One region of the Spirosoma humi genome, then DNA from elsewhere that is predicted to be linked to it. Evidence: riboswitches for the same ligand, from Rfam matches in the RefSeq annotation. Region 1 holds a riboswitch; the other holds the start of a gene.
What was found. Region 1 has a riboswitch for thiamine pyrophosphate ahead of thiM (hydroxyethylthiazole kinase). Riboswitches for the same ligand answer to the same signal wherever they lie in the genome.
Positions count from the first base shown of each region.

Region 2: another riboswitch for thiamine pyrophosphate. It lies ahead of thiS (sulfur carrier protein ThiS); the one in region 1 lies ahead of thiM (hydroxyethylthiazole kinase).

Region 1 covers NZ_BAAHBR010000017.1:520,221-523,639, reverse strand. The annotation lists gene ACYU8Y_RS24380 (ScyD/ScyE family protein) at 1-240, shown strand, start outside; gene ACYU8Y_RS24375 (alpha/beta hydrolase family protein) at 408-1,709, opposite strand; TPP riboswitch at 1,820-1,921, shown strand; gene thiM (hydroxyethylthiazole kinase) at 1,967-2,773, shown strand; gene thiE (thiamine phosphate synthase) at 2,770-3,396, shown strand; gene thiD (bifunctional hydroxymethylpyrimidine kinase/phosphomethylpyrimidine kinase) at 3,393-3,419, shown strand, end outside.
Region 2 covers NZ_BAAHBR010000015.1:798,667-802,085, reverse strand. The annotation lists gene ACYU8Y_RS19675 (hypothetical protein) at 60-305, opposite strand; gene ACYU8Y_RS19670 (hypothetical protein) at 681-1,079, shown strand; gene ACYU8Y_RS19665 (hypothetical protein) at 1,600-1,851, shown strand; TPP riboswitch at 1,977-2,068, shown strand; gene thiS (sulfur carrier protein ThiS) at 2,192-2,395, shown strand; gene thiC (phosphomethylpyrimidine synthase ThiC) at 2,398-3,419, shown strand, end outside.

The DNA.
Region 1 (3,419 bases):
TTCAACAGCCTGGTCGACGTAGAAAATGATGGAAACGGCAAACCCCTGGTACTCGAATTTGCGGTATTTGGTCCGGCAGGCTTTACCCCAGCCACGGGCCGTTTGTTGCGCGCCAATGGAACAACCAGTACGGTCTTGCTCGATAAGCTAAACCTGCCGACCGATCTGAAAGTAAGTAACAGCCATACAGCTTACATAACCAGTATGGGCGACGGCGCCTTATTAAAAGTTACGTTTTAAGGGCCTAAATCCATCACAGGCAGGTTAAATGTTAACCACAGAGGCACGGAGAACACAGAGGGCTAAACTGTAGATTTTACCTACTTATACTCTGTGTTCTCCGTGCCTCTGTGGTTAATAAAGTTTTACCATTAATCAGATAAAGCCAGATGCGTCTTACTCAAAGGCTAAGGCTTCGCATGGCGCATTTCCAGCCCGACCGACATGCGGGGTTTGAAACCCGTCCAGGACCCGGCAGCGTCTGTTTCGGGAAGATTCAGATATTTCGCATAATCCATTTTCTTGAGGTGAATCCCCAGAAATGCGGTTACAAAGTGCTGGTTTATGTTATTGATCCGGTGTTCATTCCAGGCGGGTTCGGCATAGTGCATGTACTCATCAGGCGATACACCGGGTTGTAGCGAAGCCACTGGCGGTGGATTAGGCGCCACATTGTGCCGGGCATTTACGTAGGTCAGTAAATAGCGGTCTGCATTGACGGCTCCTTCGTAAATGGCTTTGATGCCTTTTTCATAGCCCGATACATCATCTTTACTACCCGCAACAAACAACGTAGGCAGGGTTAAACCCGCCAGCCCGGCAGCATCCCAGAAACCCCGTTCCATACCCCAGGGCGCAAAGGCAACGACCGCTTTAATCCGGGGGTCCAGTGAGGCTTTGTACACGGGCGAGTCCATGGTCCGAACCTCAAGGGCCGTACTACCGTCGGCAAGTTGGCCAAACATCTTAACGGCCTGAGGGCTATAACCCGCTCCTACGGCGTTGAGCGCCCCATAACCACCCATCGAATACCCAATCAGGGCTGTGTTATCGGCGTTCAGCAAACCAGCCAGAAAGGTTTTACTGGACACTGCACTCAATCGGGCCATTTCATTCAATACGAACAGATCGTCGAGGGCCCGATTCAGCAGCGTACTCGGAAAACCGGCGGCATCGCTATAGGTCGATTCAGCGTGGTCGATGGCCACGACAACGTATCCTTTTGAGGCCAGGTTTTCGGTTAAATAGGTGAGCAGAAGCCGTGATCCAAGATACCCGTGCGAAACGATAACCAATGGATAGGCTCCACCGCTGGCGTCCGGCTCGGCATCACGACCAGCCCGACCCATGAATGTGAACGGAATGAGGGGACGCTTGGGGTCGTTGGAACGGCCAAGTACGGATTCATACGTAACCATTGAGGGTTGGCTGGCTGCCATACGAGCCGGATACCAGACCTCGACCGTTAGCGGACGATCATAAAAAGGATGCTTGCCATCTTTCGTATGCAGAACATCGACCTGGCCTTTATGGATCAATTTCAGGGTTCGTACCCCAACACCATAGGTTCCGCGAGCCGACAGTTCGGGAGAATTAGGCAGTAAATCACCGTTGACAAAGGTATTGTCGGGCGTTTGGGCGCTGGTTGGGCAGGCCGCTCCCAGCGTAATGAGCAGGTAAAACAGGTAGCGAAGCGAGGTCAATTTCACGGAATATACGACTAGAAATATTGTCCGTAAAGCTATCTCAAACTTTCTGTAGTCGGCAGATGGTTATGCAATTTTCACAATTTCGTAATTCATTATCCCCTACCTTTGTGAAACAACTTTAGGGGTGTCAGCGCCGGATTAGCCTGACTGAGAGAATACCCTCACCACCTGATGCAGCTGGTACTGCCGTAGGGAAAAGTTAACGAGATGCGCTCCGCTCTCCTAAAGTTGCTGTTTACCGACCGATTGACAGCAACATGACCCAATCTCCTCAAGCCATCTGGACCGACGTCGAGCGTATACGCACGCAGGCCCCGCTTATTCACAACATTACCAACTTCGTGGTGATGAACAATACGGCCAATGCGCTGCTGGCGCTGGGAGCCTCGCCCGCCATGGTACACGCGCCCGAAGAAGTCGAAGACTTTGTGTCTATTTCGAGTGCGCTGGTGGTCAATATCGGCACGCTTGACGCCACTTTTGTAGCGGGTATGCGGCTGGCCATGCGTCAGGCCAGAGCGCTGGGCAAACCTATCGTTTTCGATCCGGTTGGCGTGGGTGCCACGGCCTACCGCAATCAGGTTAGCGAAGAACTTCTGGCCCTGGCCGCACCGGATATTATTCGGGGAAATGCCTCCGAGATTATGGCCCTGGCGGGCCTCAACGCGCAGACCAAAGGGGTCGACAGCCTGTACGGGTCCGAAGCGGCCATTGACGCGGCCCGCCGGCTAAGTTCCGTTTGGGGAAGTGTGGTGGTCATCAGTGGCGAAAAAGACTACATTATCCAGCATGATCAAACAGCCATAGTCGCCAACGGCCACCCGCTTATGACCAAAGTGACGGGTATGGGTTGCACCGCTACAGCCCTGACCGGCGCTTTTGCCGCCGTCAACGCCAATTATTTTCGGGCTGCCACGCACGCCATGGCCGTTATGGGTATTGCGGGTGAACTAGCGGTCGATAAAAAGCCGTTGCCGGGTAGCCTGCAAGTCAACTTCCTGGATGCTTTATACGAATTGACCGAAACGATTATTACCGATCGTCTTCTACTGACCGAAGCGTGAACAGACTTTATTTAGTAACCGATAGCGCCATTGCGCGGCAGGCGGGTCATACGCTGCCTTTTGTGGTCGAAGAAGCCTGCCGGGCCGGAGTTCGGTGGGTGCAGCTGCGGGAGAAAGATATAGCCACCCGCGCTTTTCTAGACATCGCCTTCGACCTGAAACGCATTACGCAGACCTACGAGGCAACGCTCATTATCAATGATCGGGTCGATATAGCCCTCGCTGTCAATGCCGATGGCGTGCACGTTGGTCAGGACGATATGCCGTATGCACTGGTCCGCTCACTACTCGGACCGGACAAAATTATTGGCCTGTCGATCAATAACGCAGCCGAACTGGAAGCCGCTCGCGGGGCTGACCTGAACTACCTCGGCATAGCTACTATATTTCCAACTGGCACCAAGCAGGACACGTCAAGCCTGTTGGGTCTGGACGGTTTACGGGCTATTTGTCAGCAAACGAATTTGCCCACATTTGCCATTGGTGGCATCAACGCCACCAACCTTCGGTCGATTCGGGAGGCTGGCGCAACGGGAGCGGCTGTTGTCTCGGCCATCTGTGGTCATCCATCTCCGTACGAAGCCACCCGCGAACTCATTAACCTGATCGACGAAAGCCAATGAAAACATACGCACGCACCTTAACG
Region 2 (3,419 bases), on a different contig from region 1:
TGAGTGGAACAATCAATCAACTCACGGATCAACAGGGATTCTGACATAGCCGTCGTTAGTTACAACTCGACACGATCGGCCTTGTTCGTGGGGTTATTCTGATGCGTAAGCCGCCATTTGAAAAATTTTAGACCCAGCCACGAGTAAATAAGAAGACCAACGGCTTCCAGCCCGGCCTCCGTGGAATGGCTGGCGAACATGCCCGTCTGGTAATGGTGAAGACAGTTAACCAGGGCGGCACCGTAGAGAAATAGGCTAAGCATACCTGCTATAAGCAGACTAACGAATAGGAGCGACTGTCGCATGAAGGGAAGAAGTCGTGGATGATTGAGGGTGTGTATACAGCTTTATGCCTAGCAATTTGTCTGCCAGCCAGATAACATCAAAACTGTATCCATCTGTCAGGCTATAAACAGTAAGTTTAGTAACCTGAATAGGGGATAATAACCTTGAACAGGACGCAAATGATGAATCGGGGTTATTTGATTAAATGGGTCAAGATAGCTGATTTGAAGAGGATTTGTTGCCGGAATTATTCTTCGATACGGGGGCTGGGGTCGCTGGTTGAGCCGCTATTCCCAAAAGTATCAGCGATTGACTCATTTGTGACAGGGCTTGCTGGTCCGTGTGCCGACCTTTGATCTATCAAAACAGATCATTAATTATAAAGCACATACATCATGAAAGCGCTCATCAATCCCCTCGTCATTGCCTTGTCCTTAACCATTGCTACGTTCCAAACGGCCTTAGCCGACACCAACCCCGGCGGACGCCCTGCCACGGTGGCCAGCTACAAAACGGGCATGTACACCACGGCGGAAGGTAAACTGCAGATCGCTCTGGATAAAGAAGCGACGGGCGTGGTCGATATTCAGTTGGTAAATGCCGAGGGCAAAGTGTTGTTTGCCCAACGGGTGGCCAAAAGAGAGACGATGGCTCGTCTACGGCTGACATTGAGTGATTTGCCCGACGGGTCCTACCAGGTTCGGGTGAGCAATGGAGTGGACACGACGACGCACGCGGTGACGTTATCGACCAACCAGCCCAGCGCACCCAGTCGGCTGGTAGCCATCAACTAAGCCAACGCGTCTGAACCAGCAAAAGGCAGCCATTCGAAAGAGTGGCTGCCTTTTTTATGGGGAATCGCCAGCGGAGTACGTTGATAGAAAGAATCAGTGGGAGGCATGGCTGATGGAATTAACGCTTCAGGCCACCGCCTTGGCCATCACAGGGCTTATAAAAGTATACATAGGGGAGAAAGACAATTCCACAAAACCGTGTAAGTGATGTACATACTGTTAGACTATTTTATTCTTTTTGCTTTTTTGTAAATTTTTTTAATAATATGACAGTCAGATTGTTATGTAAAATGTACACACTTTGTCTATGGTTTATTTTTAGGATATTGTTCTGATACATTGTTAGTTTGTTAACGAACAATGTGTAACGCTTTGCCAACTGAATAATTTTCTATGATTCTTGCTCATTTATAAGTGGTTCGATTGCCTTGTTTTACATTGCCTGATAGATTCAGGTCTGATGCAACCCTGATGCCAGCGCCTGGCCGGAGACATATTCGTTTATGCTAACCCTTGCTCAATGTATATTACACGTGAAGCCTATGATCTGAAACCCCTGTTTATAAAACAGGGAGCCTTATTCCTGTGGGGAATACACCTGACTAAATGGACCGATAGTGGTGCTATTTATCACCTTTACCGATTCAACGATTTTTATGTGGAAATGTGTTGTGACAAACACACCAGCAGCTTGATCCGCATCGCTACATTCAGCAGCCTCCATCGGCTCGTTTCCAAGCTGGGTAAACGTAACCTCTTTCAACTTGACTAGTCGGTCTTTTTAACCAGAAGTCTTGACAGGTGAGTCAGGTGTACAGCATCACTTGACCCGCAAAATAATTCAGGCCAGTGGCCGGGTTACTAAAAAACCTTTTCTACATTTGCCTTGCTAACAAGCACAAGCTTTAGGGGTGCCCATCCGGGCTGAGAGATCACCCTTTGAACCTGAACAGGATAATACCTGCGGAGGGAAAAGCGAGCATGTAGACGTTGACAGTGGTCCGTGTGGTTTCCCGCCCGACCTGTCGGCTGCCATTCGTTATTTTCTTCCCTGTTTTCTTCTTCGGATTTCCCTGTAGCTGGTGCCTGTGGCGTAACCATGCACGCAGTTTATGACCGTATTCGTCAATAACCAGTCTGTTGAAACGCACTCGGCGGCCTCGCTCACGAGTTTGCTGGTCGAGCTGACCATTGCCGACAAAAAAGGCATTGCCGTTGCCGTTAACAATAGCATCATTCCCCGCACAGCCTGGGATCAGTTTGCCCTGGCCGGAAATGAGAAAATAACGATTCTACAAGCTACCCAGGGAGGATAACCATGAGCCAGAAAGCCGAGCAACTACCAACCGAGCAAACCATTACGCGGCAACCACTAACGGGTTCCCGGAAAATTTACGTATCCGGTCAACTGCACCCTATTCGTGTTGCCATGCGCGAAATTAGCCTGTCGGATACGGTGTCTTCTGGTGGCAACCGCCAGGATCGAAAGCCCAATGCACCCGTTACGGTTTACGATACCAGCGGGCCCTACACGGACCCCGACGTTACGATCGACCTGGAACAGGGCCTTCCCCGCCTGCGCGAAGCGTGGATTATAAACCGGGGCGATGTGGCACAACAGCCTGCTTTTTCGTCTGCCTACGCCAATCAGCGACTGGCGAATCCGAATCTGGACGCCCTGCGCTTTGCGCACATCCGTCATCCGCTCCGGGCCAGGGAGGGCCATACCGTTACGCAGTTGCATTACGCCCGGCAAGGCATTATAACCCCCGAGATGGAGTACATTGCCATTCGCGAAAACCAGCGAATCGATACGCTGAACGATGGTTCCTCCCTCTGGCAGCAACATCCGGGCAATAGTTTCGGCGCAAACACGCCCAAAGGATGCATTACCCCCGAATTTGTCAGGCAGGAAGTGGCCGCCGGACGCGCCATCATTCCCGCCAATATCAACCATCCGGAAGTTGAGCCGATGATCATTGGCCGTAATTTCCTGGTCAAGATTAATACCAACATCGGGAATTCGGTCGTCTCGTCGAGCATTGAGGAGGAAGTAGAAAAAGCCGTGTGGAGTTGCCGCTGGGGGGGCGATACGCTGATGGACTTATCGACGGGAAAGAATATTCACGAAACCCGCGAATGGATCATCCGCAACTGCCCGGTACCGGTAGGAACCGTGCCTATTTACCAGGCGCTCGAAAAAGTGAACGGCAAAGCGGAAGCGCTGACCTGGGAAATCTTCAGAGACACCCTCATCGAGCAGGCCGAGCAGGGTGTCGATTACTTCACCATCCATGCCGGTGTCTTGTTACGTTACATTCCGCTGACGACCCGTCGGGT